One region of the Massilibacterium senegalense genome, then DNA from elsewhere that is predicted to be linked to it. Evidence: riboswitches for the same ligand, from Rfam matches in the RefSeq annotation. Region 1 holds a riboswitch; the other holds the start of a gene.
What was found. A riboswitch is a leader RNA that binds a small molecule or an ion and turns the genes downstream of it on or off. The one in region 1 is predicted to bind cyclic di-AMP.
Positions count from the first base shown of each region.

Region 2: linked by a shared signal. The riboswitch ahead of BN1372_RS15770 (potassium-transporting ATPase subunit F) and the one ahead of BN1372_RS03895 (potassium channel family protein) in region 1 are both predicted to bind cyclic di-AMP.

Region 1 is NZ_LN831786.1:88,990-100,145, reverse strand. It holds gene BN1372_RS03900 (TrkH family potassium uptake protein) at 1-922, opposite strand, end outside; gene BN1372_RS03895 (potassium channel family protein) at 930-1,583, opposite strand; cyclic di-AMP (ydaO/yuaA leader) riboswitch at 1,683-1,815, opposite strand; gene corA (magnesium/cobalt transporter CorA) at 1,871-2,842, opposite strand; gene aceA (isocitrate lyase) at 3,117-4,400, opposite strand; gene aceB (malate synthase A) at 4,445-6,040, opposite strand; gene BN1372_RS03875 (undecaprenyl phosphate transporter UptA) at 6,388-6,978, opposite strand; gene BN1372_RS03870 (TerC family protein) at 7,045-7,809, opposite strand; gene BN1372_RS03865 (MFS transporter) at 8,083-9,282, opposite strand; gene BN1372_RS03860 (AzlD domain-containing protein) at 9,375-9,680, opposite strand; gene BN1372_RS03855 (AzlC family ABC transporter permease) at 9,670-10,383, opposite strand; gene BN1372_RS03850 (helix-turn-helix domain-containing protein) at 10,481-11,038, shown strand; gene bioF (8-amino-7-oxononanoate synthase) at 11,107-11,156, opposite strand, start outside.
Region 2 is NZ_LN831779.1:34,616-45,771, forward strand. It holds partial or broken gene BN1372_RS14815 (IS256 family transposase) at 1-572, opposite strand, end outside; cyclic di-AMP (ydaO/yuaA leader) riboswitch at 1,204-1,346, shown strand; cyclic di-AMP (ydaO/yuaA leader) riboswitch at 1,395-1,545, shown strand; gene BN1372_RS15770 (potassium-transporting ATPase subunit F) at 1,776-1,850, shown strand; gene kdpA (potassium-transporting ATPase subunit KdpA) at 1,873-3,552, shown strand; gene kdpB (potassium-transporting ATPase subunit KdpB) at 3,573-5,600, shown strand; gene kdpC (potassium-transporting ATPase subunit KdpC) at 5,629-6,189, shown strand; gene kdpDN (KdpD-like non-kinase potassium sensor) at 6,252-7,376, shown strand; partial or broken gene BN1372_RS14820 (IS256 family transposase) at 7,559-8,717, shown strand; gene BN1372_RS00225 (PH domain-containing protein) at 8,780-10,144, opposite strand; gene BN1372_RS00230 (PH domain-containing protein) at 10,150-10,599, opposite strand; gene BN1372_RS00235 (ABC transporter permease subunit) at 10,620-11,156, opposite strand, start outside.

The DNA.
Region 1 (11,156 bases):
CGATAAACATAAGCGCAATCATCAAAATTGCAGAAGATTCTGTCACACTTTGAATGTCAATTGTATTAAATCCAGCTGTCCGCAACGTTACCGATTGAAAATAAGCAGCCCATAATTTATCACTTAAAGAATGAAGTGATTGTAACGTTTGTGGATTCGTATATTCTAAAAAAAACAATGTAATCATCGCAAACAAATTAAGAAATATTGTACCAATAATCATTAACTTAGAATGAATCATTAATTTTCTAAACTTTCTTTTTTCCAACATATCCATTACAACCGGAAAACCAAGTCCTCCTAAAATAATCGCAGTCGTAATGGCTATCATTACAATAGGATCCCCTACATAGCTTACTAGATTGGTTGGAAAAGGGGAAAATCCTGCATTATTAAAAGCAGAAATGCTATGAAAGATGCTATAATAACTCCCTTTTATCCAACCATAATCCGGAACAAAGCGAAAAAGTAGTACTACCGCTACACTACATTCAACAATCATAGAAAACCAAAATAAACTTTTTACTAACGGTAAAATCGTTTGAAAAGACGTTTGATTTAGTGCTTCACGAAAAATAATCGTTTGCTTTACCCCTATCTTTCTTCCTAACGTGATAAAAATTAATAAAGCAAACGACATAATTCCTAAACCACCAACTTGAATCAGTGCTAAAATAACGAACTGTCCGAAGTAAGTATATGTTGTTCCGGTATCTACTACATTTAATCCTGTCACCGTCGCTGCACTCATAGCCGTAAATAATGCATCTAACCAGGAAACAGGCATTTTCGTTGCAAACGGTAATTTTAATACCATCGTTCCTATCATCACTAACAAGAAAAAACTTAACGCTAAAACTTGCGGTGGACTAAATGGTAATGTTTTATTTTGTACATGTTTTACAGTTTGTTGTCGTCTCATGATTCTCTTATCCTTCTCGACGTAATCGTGCAATATCTTTATTTGCTCCTATGACGACTAACAGATCATCCTCTTTGATTACTTCATCCGCTGTTGGTGAAACAATCATTTTATCATTTCGTTTAATGGCAATAATATTGCATCCATATTTAGCCCGAAAATCTAATGTTGCTAGGGTTTTTCCTATTACACGTTTCATTGCAACTACTTCTACAATGCTATATTCAGGGGAAAGTTCAATAAAATCCATAATGTTATCAGATAAAATATACTGCGCAATTTTTTCTCCCATATCCCGTTCAGGATGGATAATCCTATCTGCACCAATTTTACGCAAGACTCTATCATGGTAATCATTTTTTGCTTTTACCCAAACTTCTTTCACCCCTTGCTCTTTTAATAATAAAGTTGTTAAAATACTAGCTTGCAAATCATCTCCAATTGCGACAATGACACAATCAAAATTGCGAATACCTAATGCTTCTAACGCTTTTTCGTCTGTTCCTTGCGCCGTAACAGCATGCGTAGCAATCGAAACATATTCATTTACTTTTTGTTCATTGGTATCAACCGCTAATACTTCTACGCCTAATTTTTGTAGTTCCTCGCACACGGTCCCGCCAAAACGACCTAAACCGATGACTGCAATTTGCTTTTTCATGTTATCCAATCTCCTCACATTTGAAGTAAGCCAACCATTGTTGCCTTATGAGGGACAAAAAAAGACCGATTCAAAGAAACGGTCCTTTTTTTCAGAAACCTTCTCTCTTTATAACGCTTACGAGGTTAGCTGTCGGATTAGGGAATGAGAGTTTCCCCTTTATACAAATGATAAATTCACCCCAAAAATTGGTTCCCCCGCTCACTCTGAAATGATTCAGCGATTTAAGGCAATATACTATTTTTGTAGCTATACTTTACTCTTGTATTTTTTGCTTGTCAACCTATTCATAAAAACTTTTTCTTTTTAAAGAAACGATACATCATCCACGTCAGAGCTCCTAATATCGTAAAAATAACGACTGTCATCCATGGAGAATCTTGGTATGGGAGAGGAACGTTCATCCCAAAAAATCCTGTTATAAACGTTAACGGTAACATAATCGTGGAAATCATCGTTAAAATATTTAACTTCTCTGTTTGATTTGCACTAACGATAGAATAGTACGTATCTAGGGCACTATTCACGAGATCACGACATGTTTCTGTCGAATCAACAATTCGTTCTAAATGATCAATTAAATCGATAAAAAACGGAACGTTCGATTCTGTCATTTCAAATTGCCACTTTCCATTACTATTCGAAAAAATCCGTCGTTGTGGCAAAATCACCCGACGAATTAAAATAATCGTTCGTTTTAACGCTAAAAATTCTTCGGTTACTTCTTTGTTTTTACGTTCGTACATTTCATCTTCTAATTCATCAATCCGTGTATTAATGCGATCTAAGATTGGAAAATATTCATCCGTAATACTATCAATCATCGCATAAAGAAGATAATCTGCTCCTTTTTCTAAAAAACGAGGATGATGCAAACTAACCGCTGCAATTTTCCCTAAACCGAATAACTTTTTCTTATGTATCGTGACAACATAATTTGGTCCTAAAAAAACATTTAGTTCCACAGTTGAAATTTCTTCATCACTTTCTTCATTATATCGGAGTGCATGAAACACAAAGAAATAATACTCTTCGTAATCATCCATTTTAGCTCTTGGACTATCGTGAAGGCAATCTTCAATCGCTAATGGGTGAAAGTTAAAAATCTTCGCTATTCGTTTTAATTCTTCTAGTTTTACGTCGTATAAGTCAATCCAAAGTAAATCACTTTTGGAATGTAAATAGTCAGGAATATCTTGCAAATCAATATCATGATGCATACGATTCGTTTCCTGCTCATAAAAATAAGATTTGATCATCCTTTCACCCCTTTTTCATTTCTACTACAAGTATAACACTCTCCCTTCTTGCAGATAAATATCCTTTAGAGAAACTTTATTATTTTTCTTTTATATCCTTTTTCTATATTCAAAAGCAAAAAAAATCCCTAGCAAACGGTGCTAGGGAAAAAATATATATTAAGCTCTTATCCATACCATACCACTTTTCCTACATAGAGAAGATGAAGCGACAAACAAGAAGATTCATATTCAATAAAATTTTAAAAACTTGACCAATGAAAAATTGTTACGATTAAAATTGTTCAGCTTCAGTAGAACCTTTTAAAGCTGTTGTAGATGAAGTTCCACCTGTTACTACTTGTGCTACTTCGTCAAAGTAACCTGTTCCAACTTCACGTTGGTGACGAGTTGCTGAATATCCATCTTGCTCCATAGCAAATTCAGCTTGTTGTAATTCAGAGTAAGCACCCATACCACGATCGCGGTAACCACGAGCAAGTTTGAACATGCTGTAGTTAAGCGCATGGAATCCTGCAAGTGTAACGAATTGGAATTTGTATCCCATTTTCGCGATTTCTTGTTGATATGTTTCGATTGTTTCTTTGTCCAGATTTGCTTCCCAGTTAAATGAAGGTGAGCAGTTATATGCTAACATTTTACCTGGGTATTTTGCATGAATTGCTTCCGCAAATTGACGCGCTTCTTCAAGAGATGGTTTAGAAGTTTCGCACCAGATTAAGTCAGCATATGGAGCGTACGCTAAACCACGAGCAATCGCTTGATCGATACCAGCATTTGTACGGAAAAATCCTTCCGAAGTACGTTCGCCTGTGATGAATTCACGATCTCTTTCGTCAATATCACTTGTAATTAAGTCAGCTGCATCAGCGTCTGTACGAGCAACCACGATTGTTGGTACACCTAAAACGTCTGCTGCAAGACGAGCTGCTGTTAAATTACGGATTGCGTTTTGCGTTGGAATTAATACTTTCCCACCTAAGTGACCACATTTTTTCTCAGAAGCTAATTGGTCTTCAAAGTGAACACCTGCAGCTCCAGCTTCGATCATACCTTTCATTAATTCAAATACGTTTAATTGACCACCGAAACCAGCTTCCGCATCTGCAACGATTGGTAAGAAGTAATCCGTATCTCCTTCTTTTTCTAACCATTGGATTTGGTCTGCACGCTGTAACGCTTGGTTAATACGTTTTACGACAGCTGGAACGCTGTTTGCTGGATATAAACTTTGATCAGGATACATTTGTCCTGCTAAGTTTGCATCAGCAGCAACTTGCCAACCAGAAAGGTATACTGCTTTTAAACCTGCTTTTGCTTGTTGAACTGCTTGGTTACCAGTTAATGCACCTAAAGCGTTAATGTAGTCTTCTGTATGAAGTAAGTTCCAAAGTTTTTCAGAACCGCGGCGAGCTAATGTGTGCTCTACCGTTAAAGATCCACGTAAGTTTACTACATCTTCTGCTGAATACGTACGTTCAATCCCTTTCCAGCGCTCATCATTTTCCCAGCTTTCTTCTAATTGACGAATTTGTTCTTCACGTGATAATTGTGTCATTATGAATTGTCCCCTTTCGTATATGCGTAACCTATCACCGATGTTTAATCGATGTATTCATACCCCGGAATTGTTAAGAATTCGATGAAATCGTCACTAACAATTAATTTTTCGAAAATTTCAGACGCTTCTTTCAAACGGCTTTGAGCAGTTAATTCAGGACCAAATTGTTCCTTAATTTTTTCAAGCTCTTCACCTAGATATTTTTGGAACATTTCCATCGTTACTTTGCGTCCATCATCTAAAATACCTTTTTTATGACGAATCCATTGCCATACTTGTGCACGAGAAATTTCAGCAGTTGCTGCATCTTCCATTAAGTTGTTGATTGGAGCCGCCCCTTGCCCCCGAAGCCAAGATTCAATGTACTGAATCCCAACGTTAATATTGGTACGCAACCCTTTTTCTGTAATCGTTCCGTCTGGTACTTGCAATAAATCTTTTGCAGTAACCTGAACATCTTCGCGTTTGCGATCAATTTGATTTGGTGTTGACATATGCTCATCAAATTGCTCTTTTGCAACAGGTACGAGTCCTGGATGTGCTACCCATGTACCATCATGCCCATCTGTTGCTTCACGCTTTTTATCTGCTCTTACTTTAGCAAATGCTTCTTCATTTGCTTTTTCATCACCTTTAACTGGAATTTGCGCAGCCATTCCACCGATTGCTGGTGCATTTCGTTTATGACATGTTTTAATACATAAAAGCGAATAGCTTCTCATGAAGTGAACTGTCATTGTCACTTGATCGCGATCAGGTAAAATGACTTCTGGTTGATTGCGTAAACGCTTCAGATAACTAAATATATAATCCCAGCGTCCGCAGTTTAATCCCGCAGAGTGTTCACGTAATTCATATAAAATCTCATCCATTTCAAAAGCAGCCATAATCGTTTCGATTAATACTGTCGCTTTAATCGTACCTTGTGGAATACCTAGTGCATCTTGTGCAAAAACAAATGCTTCATTCCAAAGTCTAGCTTCAAGATGACTTTCCATTTTCGGAAGATAGAAATATGGACCTGTTCCTTTTTTCGATAGATTGTTAACATTGTGGAAAAAGTATAATCCAAAATCAAAAAGTCCTGCTGAGATTGGTTTACCATCCACTAATACTTTCTTTTCAAGAAGGTGCCACCCACGTGGTCGAACAACAAGTGTTGCAATTTCATCGTTTAAACGATATTCTTTTCCGTTACTTTCATTTGTGTAAGTAATCGTACGATTTACTGCATCACGTAAGTTAATTTGCCCCTGAATGTTGTTATTCCAGTTTGGAGAGTTTGCATCTTCGAAATCTGCCATAAATACTTTTGCCCCTGAATTCAAAGCATTTATAATCATTTTTCGATCGACTGGTCCGGTAATTTCTACACGGCGATCTTGTAAGTCTTTCGGTAACGGAGCAATTGTCCAATCTCCATTACGGATAGGCTCTGTTTCTGGTAAAAAGTCTGGTAGTTTCCCTTGATTAATTTCTTGTTGACGTTTTTGACGACGTTCAAGAAGTTGTTCACGTGTACCATTAAACTTTCTTTGAAGCGAAGCGACAAACTGAAGTGCATCTTCTGTTAAAATTTCTTCAAATCCTGGTTTAATAGAACCAAGTACTTCAATACCGTCTAATTTCACGCTCATCCTCCTCACCCTTTCTTTTTTTACCCCTTCTGTTATAAAACAATGTTGTATTATTACATTTAATATATAACAGTTTATTGTGTTATGCAACAACTTTTTTCTAAAAATTTTAAATCTTTAGAAAATATAATGTACACATTGATTTAACAACATTTAAATCACACTGATGCATAACAATATAGATTAGAAGTGTTATAGAACATCCTCTGTTATACAACATATCATACATTTTTTTATTTGTGAACCATTTAATACAAATTAATACAAAAAAATTGTTTTTATCTATTATTTTAATAGAAATGGCGCAGTCTTTTATACAAAAAAACTGCGCCATTCCGTTGCGAAAACTATTTATTCTTTTTTATCATTTTCCAGCCAAAATAAAATACTAATCCAACAATCACGATGGTAGCAAGCACATTTACATAAGGAGCAGCAATGGTTTTTACATTTTCCCAGTTTTCCCCGAGGGTCAGTCCTAAATAAATAAAAAAGATAGACCACGGAATAACGGCAAGTGTCGTATAAAGCGTAAATTTTCCAAACGGCATTTTGGCAATCCCTGCCGGAATCGAAATCGCATGTCTTACAACTGGTACAAACCGAGCTGTAAAAATAACACCTACTCCATAACGTTGAAACCACGTTTCTGCTACATTAATATGTTCTTCTTTAATAAATATGTATTTTCCATATTTCAATAAAAAAGGTCTCCCTCCGTAATACCCCATCCAATAAATAAACCATTGGGCAATCACGCCCCCAATCGTTCCAGCGATGACTGCCCCAATGAAATTTATTTTACCAATGGAAACCATATATCCACCAAATGCTAATACAATTTCACTCGGAATGATTTCGATCATTAGTCCAATAGCTATTCCAAAATATTCTAAATCAGCAAGCCACATCAAAACCGTCATAATAAATTCTTTCATATCAAAACCCAGCCTTCACTCTTGATATTCTTGGTCTATTATACATCTATTAACCAAAAATTAGTACTAGTTGTCCTGCACTTCTTTTTGTTCTTTTGAAAATAACCAACCGAATACTGCCATACCAATTAATACACCCCAGAAAATGATTTTCCAAATTGCAGAATGTGGAAAGTGTACATGTAACATCGCAATTTCAGGATGCGCCAACGTAATCACTAATAATTTAACCCCAACCCAACCAACGATTAAATAGGCTACTGTTTCTAATCCAGGTTTACGATTTAATAAATTAACGAAAAATGTTGCTGCAAATCGAATTAAAATAACCCCAATAAATCCACCAAGAAATACGACAATAAATTGTGCACCGTCCATTCCACCGATCGAAGGAAGAGACGTTTTTGGTAAGGTAATAGCAAGAGCAACCGCAGCTAAAATAGAGTCAATTGCAAATGCAATATCAGCTACTTCTACTTTTAAAACTGTCATCCAAAAACCGGAGCCTTTGCTTGGTTTCACTTCTTGGTGCGCTTGTTTTTTAAGTACAAACTTTTTCACGAGATGATTTAGCGATAAAAAGATTAAATAAATCGCTCCAATTGCTTGTACTTGCCATACGTCTACTAATAACGAAATGATAAAGAGCGATCCAATTCGAAAAATAAATGCACCAGCTAATCCATAAAACAATGCTTTCTTTCTCTCTTTTGGTGGTAAATGTCTCACCATCATCGCCATCACTAATGCATTATCAGCAGCTAAAATCCCTTCTAATGCAACGAGAATTAAAAATACCCAACCATACTCTAAAAATAAAGATAATTCCATTATGGTCCTCCTTTGTTTGAAAAACCTTTACTTGCCGTTCACACGTAAACGTCTTTTTCCAAACAAAAAGACCTTTACCGTCTAGTGAACGGCAAAGGTCTTGCTTACAACATTCGTTGCCAATAAAGCCGAGGATGTTACTCCCGTAATGACGACTTTATCGTGTTAAGCTACTCCCCTTTGATATGTAAAGGTAGTATTTTATTGTTAGTATTAGAATAATCGATAAAAGGACGATTCGTCAACATTTTTTTCCTTTGTTTTTTTCTTTTTTCACATCGTTGTTTCTTTTTTTCCTTCAAATAGCTTCAATGCAAAGGATAATAAAATACCAATGATCATAAAACTACTAATCATCGTAATAACCCCAATCCAACCAAAATGAATCCAGCAATATCCTCCGACAAATCCACCAATACTAGAACCAAAATAATAAAAAAATAAGTATAGGGAACTAGATTGCGCTTTTTCTTGGCTTGTCCGTTTTCCTACCCAGCTACTTGCGACCGAATGTGCAGCAAAGAATCCATATGTAAAAATGGCAAGACCAATCAAAATCCAAATAAGCGGAGAAATCATTGTTAAAATAGCCCCTAAAAACATGATGACAATGCTAATAATTAATGTTTTAAAAACACCAATTTTATCCGATAATTTTCCCATCCATGTCGAACTAAATGTTCCAACAATATAAACGATAAATAACCACCCAATTAAACTAGGGCTTAAATGGTATGGAGGTTCAATCAATTTATAACCAATATAGTTATACATGGTGACAAAGCTTCCCATTAAAATAAAACCAGTGCAATATAACATAAATAAAGCTGGGTCTTTTAAATGATGTACTAATGTTTTCGTCAAGTGATGAATTCGAAACGCCTGTGGCTTAAAGTTTTCAGATGGCGGTAATCCTTTTAAAAAAACAACACTTAACACTAGACTGATTAATCCGATACCAAACATCGCTACTCGCCAAGAAAAGAAATCACTTAACATTCCTGAAATAATCCGTCCACTCATCCCACCAATCGAGTTCCCACTAATATATAACCCCATGACAAGCCCTAAACTAGCAGGATGGAACTCTTCATTAATATAAGCCATTGCAATTGCTGGGAGACCAGCTAATACAATTCCTTGAATCGTTCGTAATATTAACAATGTTCCATAATTCGGGCTAAAAGCAGTAAGCATCACAAACAAAGACGATAATAATAACGAAATAACCATCATTTTTTTCCGCCCATATACTTCAGAAATGGAGGCAAAAATAATCATCGAAATCGCCAATGCTCCTGTTGAAACGGATAGCGATAAACTGGCAATAGCAGGCGAGATATGAAATTCATTTGATAATAACGGTAATATTGGTTGGGTACTATACAAAATCGCAAACGTGACAAAACCACCAAAAAATAACATCCAAATTGCCGTATTGAAAGTTTTTGATCCTTTTTCTATATAACGCATGCATCATGCTCCTTCCCTTTCAAACGGTCACTTTGTCTATTATACTATGTATCCTTCTTTTCTTTGAAGTGGTCTTATTGTCAGGTGAATGATTAAAATAAAATAGAATAACAAAAAACAGCCAAAACAGCACTTAAAATAACAACTATTAACGTACCACCAAAGTAAGACACAAAGGAAGCAACAACTAATCCGATAATACCAAACCAAATATCTTCATTTTCTAAAAAAATACCAGGTATAATCAATGCACCTAACATAGCATACGGAACATTTTCTAATACTCCTTCTACAAAAGGTGGCAACTTTAAATGACTCAAAAAAACAAGAGGAACCATCCGTGGGATATACGTCACAACTGCCATCCCGATAATGATAAGTAATAAATTAAGATCCATATTTTCCTCTTCCTTTCTTCATCATTTCCACTATTACCGCAGCGATAATCGTTGAGATAATGACAGACCATCCCATAGAAACATGTAACACTAACATAAAAAAGGCGTTAAAGGCACCTGCAATTAGCGGTAAAATAATAATGGATAACTTTCTTCGAATTGATGGAACTAATAATCCGATAAACATACAGTAAAGTGCAATACCGAGACTTTCTTGTAAAGTAGCTGGTAAACTTTGACCGATAACGTGTCCTACTCCAGAAGAGATAACCCAACTAGAATACGAAATAAACGTTAAGCCGAACATATAAAAAGCACCAACAGAGCCTTTTTTCAAACTAGACACAGCAAATGTTTCATCTGTTAACCCAAACGAATAGATAGCCTTCATCCATTTTGGGTCATCGTCTGCTTTTTTACTTAAGGAAGCACTCATTAACAAGTGACGAATATTTACAACAAATTCTGTAAAGATTAATTCAAATGCACCAGCACCTATTCCAATTAAACTAATAGCAATAAATTGACCGGCACCTGCAAAAATAAACAAACTCATCGCAACCGTTTCAAAAAAATTAAGACCTGTTGTTTTTGCAAGCAATCCAAAAGTCATCGCAACTGGTGCATATCCCAGTGCAATCGGAACTCCGTCATGGAGCCCTTTTCGGATTTGTGATTGTTTCATCGTAGTTGTTAGCTCCATGTTTTCCTCCTTTCGTTGTATGCTAAATAATACAATAAGTATGTTATAATAAACATATTGTATGTGAATAAATTGGGAGTTGCAAGGAGAATTTGAAATGGAGTCAAAAAATTTAACGAAAATGATTGGAAAAAAGTTAAAACAAATCAGAACGACCCGAGGCCTTTCCTTAGAGCAAACAAGTAAAATTACTAGTGTAAGCAAACCAATGTTAGCGCAAATAGAACGCGGAGAATCGAATCCTACTGTCAATACATTATGGAAAATTGCTAATGGTTTAGGCGTATCTTTTACTTCTTTTATTGATGAAGGGAAACCTGAAGTACAAATGATTCATTTTGATCAATGTGAAACGTTAGAAGAAGAAAGTGGTTTGTTTGTTGCATTACCTATTTTTCCAATCGAACGAAACAAACAATATGAAATTTTTCATATTATCATCAAACCAAACTGCAAATATGTATCTCATCCACATCCAGATGGAGTAGAAGAATACATCATTATGGAAAAAGGAACATTGCATTTAACAATTAATCATGAATCGTATAAACTAATAGAAAAAAATGCCATTAAATTTTCTGCTAATTATGAACATATTTATGAGAACCGGACGACAGAAGAAGTCCATGTAACGATGCTCATTTATTACCCATAAAGAAAGCTTTTATTGGTAAAATGATAAAAAAATGATTCCCTACTCTAAACTAGGAGTAGGGACTGTAGTTAAAAAGCATGTATAATTGCTTGAATATGTTCTTCCGTATGCGTTGCCA
Region 2 (11,156 bases), on a different contig from region 1:
TAACACTTCCTTTGTTCCATCCTCTGTAATACCAACGGCAATATAGACAGCTTCTTTTTCCACCGTTTGACATCGAATCGGGATATACGTGTCATCTAAATAGATACATACATATCTATTTTCAAGCTTACGCTCGTGAAACGCTTTTACATCTTCATCAACAAGTTGTGACAAATTAGAAATCGTCTGTTTAGAATAATGGTGACCATACATTTTCTCGATGAGTTCTGTAATCTCAGACGTTGTGATTCCTTTTTGATACATGTGAATAACAAATTGTTCAAGCCTATCATTTGAAGGCTTGTAAGGAGCGATGGTCCGTTGTTCAAATTCTCCATTACGATTTCTAAGAATCTGGAGGTTTAACTCGCCATATTCTGTTTTAAAAGAACGGCCATAGTAACCATTTCGAGAGTTACCAGAGTGAGCTCATAAGGTTCGTAATCAAGAAAACAAGTAAGTTCATGTTTACGTAACTGATTGATTACATGTTCTAAATGTAAACGAAAAACTTCTTCTATATCTTGTTTTTGAGCCAGTGCTTCGATTAAATCTGTAGTAAAATTATTCATGGGACGACCTCTTTTCTGTGAATTTTGTCGCCAACTTTATTCTCCAAAAAGGGTCTTCCTTTTTCTATGACGAAAATGGAATAAATCTATTTACACAAAATTTTTTACACTCTCGTGAACTTTTCAATATTCATTGTCATTACGTTTTTTTTAGATCATAATTAGCATACATAAGTGTGTACAACAAAAATTCCTGCTGGAAAACTATATCAAGAAAACTAAGTTTGGCTTTAGTTTGGATAAAATAAGTAGCCATTTTTTTAAGAAAGTGAAACTAGGATAATGTTAAGTTTATTGGCATATAATCTAATCAGATGGCTACAGACACTTTATTTTCTAGAAGGACAACAAAATATCCAAATCGAAACCATTCGAACAAGACGAATAAAGGTCGTCAATAAAATTATTATTCTCGGTTTTATTTTGTTAGTTTATATTCAAGTAGAAATAACTCCGGCCAAAATTAAATCAATTAGGATAATAGATATATATTTCTTTTTCATAATGAATTAGCAATGTTATTGTCGATTTTGCAGCTAAGGATCATTTCCTAAAAATCAAAATAAAATTTTCTTTACAAATTATCACAATAGAAATATAATAACTTTATCTTAATTTTCCATTAAGAAATTATTCCAATTCGCTGAATTCTGCATGAAATTCATGAGAAACGGGGGAACCAATGAACACTGGGGTGAATCTCAAAACATTGAGTAGGGCAACTCTTGCTGTCCGAATCCGTCAGCTAACCTCGTAAGCGTTGTGAGAGGGAGATGGTGAGTATTTTATAAACAAACTAAACAAATAAATAATGAATCGTTTGCATCTATTTTGCTTAGTTCCTATTTTTTTAGGAAGCGGGGGAACCAACCGTGGCTCATGAGTCACATGGGGTGAATCTCAAAACATTGAGTAGGGCACTCTCAAGCCCGAATCCGTCAGCTAACCTCGTCAGCGCATTGAGAGAGGCAACACAAATTCTGTGTTTCACACGGCTTTTTTTCTATGCCGTATAAGAAGCCACAGGAAGAGTGCCCTCTTCCTGTGGCTTCTTTTTTGCTTTTTTCATAATCATTTTTTAACAAAAAAGGGGTGTTTTAACTAAATGGATCTATTAATGGCCGGTATGCTCGCTATTATGTTCATCCTGTTTTCTTTTTTTATTTCTTGGTGTCATCAAACGCTCGGAGGGGATAAATGATGATGTTCGCAGCATTTGTAACTATTTGTCTATTAATTTTTCTACTTTATGTGCTTATTCACCCGGAAAAGTTTTAAAAAATGAAGGAGGATTCCATCCATGGATTTATTGCAAATTAGTGTTGTGTTGATATTGCTTTTACTGCTTGTCAAACCACTGGGATCTTACATTTATCATGTGTTTTCTGGCCAACCCAACGCTTCTGATAAACTATTTCAGCCATTTGAAAATATCATTTTTTCAATCAGTGGGTTAAAAGATAGACCAAATATGTCAGTGAAAAAATATACTCTCTCGCTGATCTTAACAAACGTCATTTTTGTCGCTGTTGGATATACAATTGTACGACTGCAAAAATACTTACCTTTCAATCCAAATCATATGGACAGTATGGAACCAACATTAGCGTTCAATACCATTATTAGCTTTATGACAAACACAAACCTGCAACATTATAGCGGTGAAACTGGATTATCTTATTTTTCACAAATGGCTGTCATTATGATGATGATGTTCACATCAGCCGTTACAGGTATTGTCGTTGCCATCGTATTCATTCGAGGAATCACCTCAAAAGGACAAAAACTCGGGAACTTTTTTGAGGACTTTGTAAAAGGTCACACAAGGCTATTACTTCCAATGGCCATCATAGTTACACTTGTTCTCATCAGCTTGAAGGTGCCACAAACGTTAGATCCGTCTATCGAACTAACAACCCTTTCTGGTGAAAAACAAGAAATTGCTATTGGACCGGTTGCATCTCTCGTTTCCATTAAGCATCTAGGAACAAATGGCGGAGGATTTTTCGGCGTGAACTCTTCTCACCCATTTGAAAATCCAAGCCCTTTGACCAACGTAATTGAAATGTTATCAATGTGGTGTATTCCAGCCGCCTTAACCTATACTTACGGACGATTTGCCAAAAATCAAAAGCAAGGTTGGATCATTTTTTCGTCGATGGGATTGATTTTTCTATCCTTCCTTTCCCTCATTTACTTTTCAGAAAGCCAAGGGAATCCAGCTCTCGTCAATATCGGATTAGATGGTTCTCAAGGTAGTCTGGAAGGAAAAGAAATGCGATTTGGTATCGCTCAATCAGCTCTGTTTAGTACTGTAACAACCGCCGCTACAACAGGAACAGTAAATAATATGCATGATACGTTAACGCCACTTGGGGGCATTACCCCCCTTTCGCTCATGATGTTAAATTCAATTTTTGGAGGGGATGGCGTCGGGTTAGTCAATATGCTTATGTACGCCATTATCGCAGTATTCATTTGTGGATTAATGGTTGGTCGTACACCCGAATTTTTAGGGCGAAAAATTGAGCCTAAGGAGATGAAACTAATTGCAATTGCTTTATTGACCCATCCGCTTATTATTCTTGGTCCAACAGCTCTGGCACTCATGACGGATTTCGGAAAAGAAGCAATTAGTAACCCTGGTTTTCACGGCATTTCACAAGTGCTCTATGAATATACTTCATCCGCAGCCAACAACGGCTCAGGATTTGAAGGATTAGGAGATGCCACTCCATTTTGGAACATTTCGACCGGACTTGTGATGTTGCTTGGACGATATATATCAATTATCGCCTTATTAGCAGTGGCTGGCTCACTTGCTAAGAAGCAGCCAATTCCTGAAACAATCGGTACGTTTAAAACAGATCAACCTTTATTTGCATTACTTCTGATTGGCACTGTGCTAATCGTAGGTGCTTTAACCTTTTTACCAGTACTAGTACTTGGGCCAATCGCAGAATATTTAACGATTCGTTAATTGAATGAGGTGAAAAAACAATGAAAAATGTCACACCTAAGCTAAACTCAGCCGTCCTGCAAAAGGCGGTGATTGAAAGTTTTGTTAAATTAAATCCACTTGTTATAATCAAAAATCCGATTTTATTTGTCGTAGAAATTGGCGCGATATTTGTACTTTTGATGATGCTTTCCCCTTCCCTTTTTGAAGCGGAAGGACGATTCGGCTACAATCTAGCTGTGTTTATTATCCTTTTATTTACCCTCCTGTTTAGTAATTTTGCTGAAGCATTAGCGGAAGGGCGAGGAAAGGCACAAGCCGATAGCTTAAAGCAAACCAAAAAAGATACTGTAGCCAATAAGGTGCTGAAAAACGGAGATATTAAACAAGTATCTTCTAATGATCTTCGTAAAGGTGATGTTGTATTAGTAGGAAACGGCGAATTAATTCCCGGAGACGGCGAAATTATCAAAGGACTTGCCTCCATCGATGAGTCAGCCATTACAGGGGAGTCAGCTCCCGTCATTAAGGAAGCGGGTGGTGATTTTAGTTCCGTCACTGGCGGTACAAGAGTAGTAAGCGACTGGATTATGGTACGAATCACTACGGATCCTGGTGAGTCATTTCTTGATAAAATGATTGCCCTCGTCGAAGGAGCAACACGTCAGAAAACGCCCAATGAAATTGCGTTGAACATTTTACTTGTAACATTAACCATCATCTTTTTAATTGTCGTTGTAACACTCGTTCCCATTGCGAATTATGTAGGGGTCAAATTAGAGCTTTCTACATTGATTGCCTTACTCATTTGCCTGATTCCCACAACAATTGGTGCTCTCTTATCAGCAATCGGGATTGCAGGGATGGACCGAGTAACGCGTTTTAATGTGCTTGCTATGTCTGGAAAAGCCGTCGAGGCGGCAGGAGACATTAACACGATTATTCTTGATAAAACAGGGACGATTACATTTGGAAATCGGTTGGCTTCCGACTTTTTCACCGTTAAAAACGTCGAACAAAAGTTGCTGATTGATACGGCTGTCATCACTTCTTTATTCGATGAAACACCAGAAGGACGATCCGTATTAGAACTGGCGAAAGAAAAAGGATTTTCATGGGAAAAATCAGTTTACGAGAAAGCGGAAATCATTCCTTTTACCGCAGAGGAACGAATGAGTGGCATCAATTTTAAAGGGAATGAGTATAGGAAAGGATCTGTAGATGCAATTATTCATTGGGTGAAAGAAAAGGACGGGATGATTCCAAACAATGTAAAGACAATTGCTGATGACATTTCAACACAAGGAGGTACTCCATTAGCTGTTGCCAAAAATAATGTCATACTCGGAATTATTTATTTAAAAGACACCGTCAAACCAGGAATGAAAGAACGCTTTGATGAACTAAGAAAAATGGGTATTAAAACGATTATGTGTACAGGAGATAATTCATTAACAGCAGCTACCATCGCCAAAGAAGCGGGTGTGGACGGCTTTGTCGCTGAATCAAAACCAGAAGATAAAATTAGAATCATTCGCGAGGAACAAGCCAAAGGAAAATTAGTCGCGATGACGGGAGATGGTACAAACGACGCCCCTGCCCTTGCTCAAGCGGATGTCGGACTTGCGATGAACAGCGGCACCATTGCAGCAAAAGAAGCTGCGAACATGGTCGACTTAGACTCTGATCCAACAAAAATCATTGAGGTAGTCTCGATTGGAAAACAATTGTTAATGACTAGAGGATCATTAACGACATTCAGTATTGCAAATGATATAGCAAAATATTTTGCCATCATACCAGCCATGTTTACGTTAGCGATCCCCGAAATGGAAGCACTAAATGTGATGGGTTTGAATTCACCTACGAGTGCCATTTTATCTGCACTTATATTCAATGCCTTGATTATTCCATTGCTCATTCCCTTAGCGATTAAAGGGGTAAAATATATACCGATGTCCGCTAATCAATTAATCTCAAGAAACATTATAATCTATGGGCTTGGCGGCGTACTCGTACCATTCATCGGGATTAAGCTGATTGATATCATCATTGGATCGTTCTTGTAAGAAAATTTAGATAGTAGGAGGAGTGAATATGTTTAAAATCATTCGATTATCGTTGTTGATGATCGTTCTATGCGGAATTGCCTATCCGTTAGCAATGACAGGCCTTGGTCAGCTACTATTTCCAGCACAAGCAAATGGAAGCCTAATTGAAAATGAGAAAGGGGAAGTCGTCGGTTCCGAGTTAATTGGTCAAAATTTTAACGAACAAGGCTACTTTTACGGACGAATTTCATCTATAGAATATGACGCCTCTGCTTCAGGTTCAAACAATTATGCACCATCGAATGCTGACATGCTCAAGCGAGTACAGCAATCGATTGCATATATTCAAAAAGAGGATCCTAATATCAACCTAAAAGAGATTCCTGTCGATTTAATTACAAATTCAGGCTCAGGGCTTGATCCGCATATCTCAGTAGCTGCGGCTAAATTCCAAGTGGATCGCGTCAGCAAGGAAACCGGCATCAACCAAGACACATTAAACAAAGCAATTGAAGATACAACAATACCACGCAGCCTCCAACTTTTCGGAGAGCCTCGTGTCAACGTGCTAAAACTGAACATGGAAATACAGGGACTCAAGAAATAAGAGGAAATATGGCCCCCACTCGTCCTATTGGGGGCCAAATATCTTGAAAGGAGAAGGCCTACTTGGATCGTAAGTATCGGAGAAAAACACCAGAAGAGATTCTTGCAGAAATCGAACGACTAAAGCGCGGTAAGTTAAAGGTGTACATCGGCTCAGCACCAGGTGTAGGAAAAACATATCGAATGCTTGAAGAAGCCCGTGAATTAAAGCGAAAAGGAATAGATGTAGTGATTGGCTTAATAGAAACCCATCAACGCCAAGAGACAGAACAATTAGTCATTGGCTTAGAAATTATCCCGAAAAAAACAATTCTTTATAAAGGGAGAACATTGGAGGAAATGAACAAAGATGCCATTATCAAACGGGCACCGGAAGTAGTTCTCATTGATGAACTTGCTCACTCTAACGTCCCCACTTCCTCTAACGAAAAAAGATATATGGACATAGAAGACATTTTACAGAAAGGTATCCATGTCATATCCGCTGTTAATATTCAACACTTAGAAAGTGTTCATGACATCGTTCAACAAATCACAGGGGTAAAAGTAAGAGAACGCATCCCCGATTGTTTCCTGCATCAAGCAGATGAAATCATTCTTGTAGATGTCTCTCCAGAACTGCTGATTAAAAGACTAAAGGAAGGAAAAATCTATCACTCCAGCAAAATCGAACAGTCACTCAATCATTTTTTCACGAAAAGCAATCTAGGAGCTCTAAGAGAATTGTCTCTTCGTGAACTGGCCAATGACGTCGATAATCGCCTAGGATACAATCAATCTCCTACCGGCATCACTGAAGTCATCATGGTGTGCGTTCAAAATAATGAAAGTGCAGAAAAGCTCATTCGCCGTGGCTGGAGAATTGCAAGCCGCTTAAAAACGAAACTGATCATTCTTCATATCTCACGTGAAGCCTCCATGAATCGTAAACCTGATGAGAGAAAAAAGATCAAAGAATGGAGAAAGCTCGCTACCCAATTTAACGCCCAGTTCATCGTTGAACCACTTAATAAAAGAAACATCGCCACAGCCATTACAGATGTGGCGATTAAAAAAAATGTCACCCAACTGATTCTTGGTCAATCCGCAAGAAACCGCTGGGAAGAGCTCATTAAAGGCTCGATCGTCGACCATATTATGAGGCATTCCTTAGGGATTGATATTCATATTGTTTCCTATCATAAATAGCCGGAAACTTTATATAATCTTTAACTTTAAACTGGAATTATTCATAAAGAAATCTTCCATCAGTGGGGTTTTTACACTTCCTCCACGATAAAGTCCATATAATTGTGTAAAAGAGTAGGCCATATGATCGCCTGTAAGATACAATGTTTTTAACTACAAAAACATATCTGGAGGCTGATCATATGACCTGCCTACATTTTACATTGAAAACAGAAGAAATACAAAGTTTAATCAATCTGTTAAGGATGATTTATCTAATCTAAGACGATTCTAACGACAGTATTCAACCAACTGATGGAACAACAGCGTACAGAGTACATTCAAGCAAATGATTACGAGCGTTCCAAATCAACGTGTGAGCCAACGTAATGGCTATTATCCAAGGGAGTGGACCACACGAATAGGGACATTAAATTTGGCGGTGCCTCGTACACGAGACGGTGAATTTTCACCTACGGTCTTTGAACGTTACCAATGAAATGAAAAGGCGCTTCTCGCTTCGATGCTAGAAATGTATGTGTCTGGCGTTTCCACACGTAAAGTATCTCAAGTCGTGGAAGAACTTTGTGGTAAGAAAATGTCTAAATCATTTGTATCCGACTTAACGAAAACACTCGATCCCATGGTTAAGGAATGGAAAAATTGCTCTCTTTCAGATACAATATATCCTTTTCTTATGGTTGATGTACTCTATGCGAGGAACATCGTGTCATTTCAAAAAGCTGCCATATCGCGATTGGAATCACGGAAGAAGGAGAACGTGAAATCATCGGTCTCCTGATCCAAAACGGTGAAAGTGATGAAACGTGGTCTACCTTTTTTGATTATCTGAAAGAGCGCGGATTAACTAGAACACAGTTGGTCATTTCAGATGCCCACGCTGGCTTAAAATCAGCTATTTACAAATCTTTTACTGGTGCTTCTTGGCAAAGATGCCAAGTTCACTTCATACGAAACATCTTAAGTTCTGTTCCTAAAAAGGACGTTAAACCATTTCGTGAGGAAGTAAAAACCATCTTTAGGTTTAATGATATCGAGCTCTCTAGAGCAGCCAAAAACGCTCTATTAGAAACATAGGCCAATCAACCAAAGTATGACAGAGCATGCAAAAAGCTCGATGAAGGGTTCGAAGATGCCTTTCAATATACCATTTCTGGTAAAGGTCACAATCGATTAAAAAGCACCAATTTAATCGAACGATTAAACCAAGAAGTCCGCCGGCGTGAAAAAGTCATTCGTATTTTTTCATATGAGGATTCAGCTAATCGATTGATTAGCGCGGTTCTTCTAGACATTCACGAAGATTGGATAAGTTCTTCAAGAAAATATATTCCGTTCTAACAATGCTTGATTTTGGTTTAAAAATTGTATCTTAATTTCACACAGAATTTTGTACTTGACTGTCAAAAATCAATGAAGAAGTGTTTTATTAAAGATTCTTTATTTATATTTTTTAATTTTATATTTTTTTTATATGAATTATTAAAATAACCAATGGAAAGATGATACCTTTTTTTCATCCAAAAATATTTTTTGAATTGTATATTATTATAATATTTTTTTTCAAAAATAAAGATTTTTTTCTTTATAAGACCATTTCGATATATAAAGAATTCTTCATTCCAAGTATAATTAACATTATAATATTTTAACAAATACATTATCATGGTTACGTAAACAAACCCGGTTGTTATGATAGATAAAAAATCAAATAAATACAATAAAAAACAAAGAATAGAACTTAGGATTATAGATACCAGAACCTGATTTAAAAAAGCTCCTTGTTTTTCTCCTGCGTTTTTCGGAAGAATTCCTATATAAAATTGTTTTGTTAATTTAGATATCTTTTTCATTGACATATATGGGTGGAACAGAACTTTCTTTTGATCTTTTTCCACAGTTTCTACATACACTGTTGCACAATTACTTAATTTCTGAAATATTGATTGTTCAATCATAATACCACTTATATTTTCACGAGAAATATAATGATTTTTTTCAGAAAATAATCCCGTGGATATCTCAATAATACTATCATTTATCCTAAGTTTAAAATTAGCTATTTTTATACATTGCTTTAACAAAGAGAGAATAGTAAGCACTACACCATATATATATGTTTGAACTGGCATACCAACATACAGATCCAACCAATAACTTAAGTAAATATAATCCCGAAAAGATCTTACATCTATAGACGGTATTTGTGAGAAGGTTGAAAAGAATGTTACAACAATAGTAACAACTAAACTTCTATCTAAAATACTTAGAATGATTTGCTTCCATGAAGTATTGTTTTCTACTAGATTTTTAGATTGCTTATTTGGTACGTACAAAATTCTAATAATTTTGTGGGCATCTTTATTTAAAATACCTTTTAACGTAATAGACGAATCTACATCTTCCCCTTCTAATTGTAAAGAAAGAATAACTGGTGCCTTATCAAAAGGCAACAGTTTAGTAATAGAATAGTTTTGGATTTTATCTTTATTAATTTTTTCAATACTTTTAAATATGATTCCTTTGTGAATAAATAATTCATTTTTATTCAACTCATATGAAGTACTTATCCATCGAAATAAACCTACTAATATTAACAAAACCCCTACAGTAATTAAAAGGATAGTAGCTAGTTTTTCATTAATTAGATAATCTGAATTAGAAGATTTAAATATCAACAGCAGCAATAAAGGTGTGATGAGACTTAAAAATCCTTGAATAAAAGGATAGAACACACTAAAAAACGACAGTTTCCGCTTATTTCTCATTAATGCTAGCTCTCTTCTTTCACAAGATTATTAATTTCTTTTGCTACTTCTTTAGGGATAAATGTTAAATATACCGTACCAGCTGCTGTACTTATATCAATTGAAACTAAATCATATTTTTTTAAAATTGGACCTTGTCCTATTTTAATCTGATAAATTTTTTTAATAGGTATGAATATATTTTTTTTAACAAAAATCCCTTCTTTAATATGAATTTGATTCTCATCAAAACAATATTTATAATTAGTATATTCTTTTTTTAAAAAAATCAGATTAAACATTGTAATCAGGATGAATATTAAAATAATAATGGTTAATACGTTGGTGACTATTGGCACTAAATCAAAATGGAAAAGCAAAAAAAAGGATATTACTTCCATAAAGAGAAGTAAGAAATATAATTTTATTTTATAGGGTATGTATTCCTTAGATAATGCATACCATTTTTGATCCATAATATTCCTCCATTTTTAAATTATATAGGAAAATCCTTTTTGTTAAAAATCACAATAGAGGAGATAAGCATTATAACTGTTGTGATTATATATACCCATATTAACGTGAAAAAGGAATAACTAAGTGTAATACTTAAAGACTCTCCATTAATTAGCGTAAATAAATTAATATTCGTTATGTAAAAATAACTTAACCATTCTACCTTAGGTAACAATAATGGTGATAATAAATTCCACAGCATACATGCAAATATAGACACTGTTAAGATAATAACATTTTGAAGGATTGTTGATAAAAGAAAAGCCATGGCAATATATCCAATGATACATAATATATTTGTAATAAGACCAAGAATAATTCCAAGCCAAATCGGAATGATAGTTGGCTCATTTAAGAAAATAATGGTTGATGTACTCAAACTTCCAAATCTACCATTTATGCCATATATTAAATAGATCATTAAATAGTAAAAAATAGAAATTCCTAGAATAACTATCAAAGCAGCAATCATTTTTGAAATTAATACTTTTATCCTTCCCATGGGCGAACTAATACT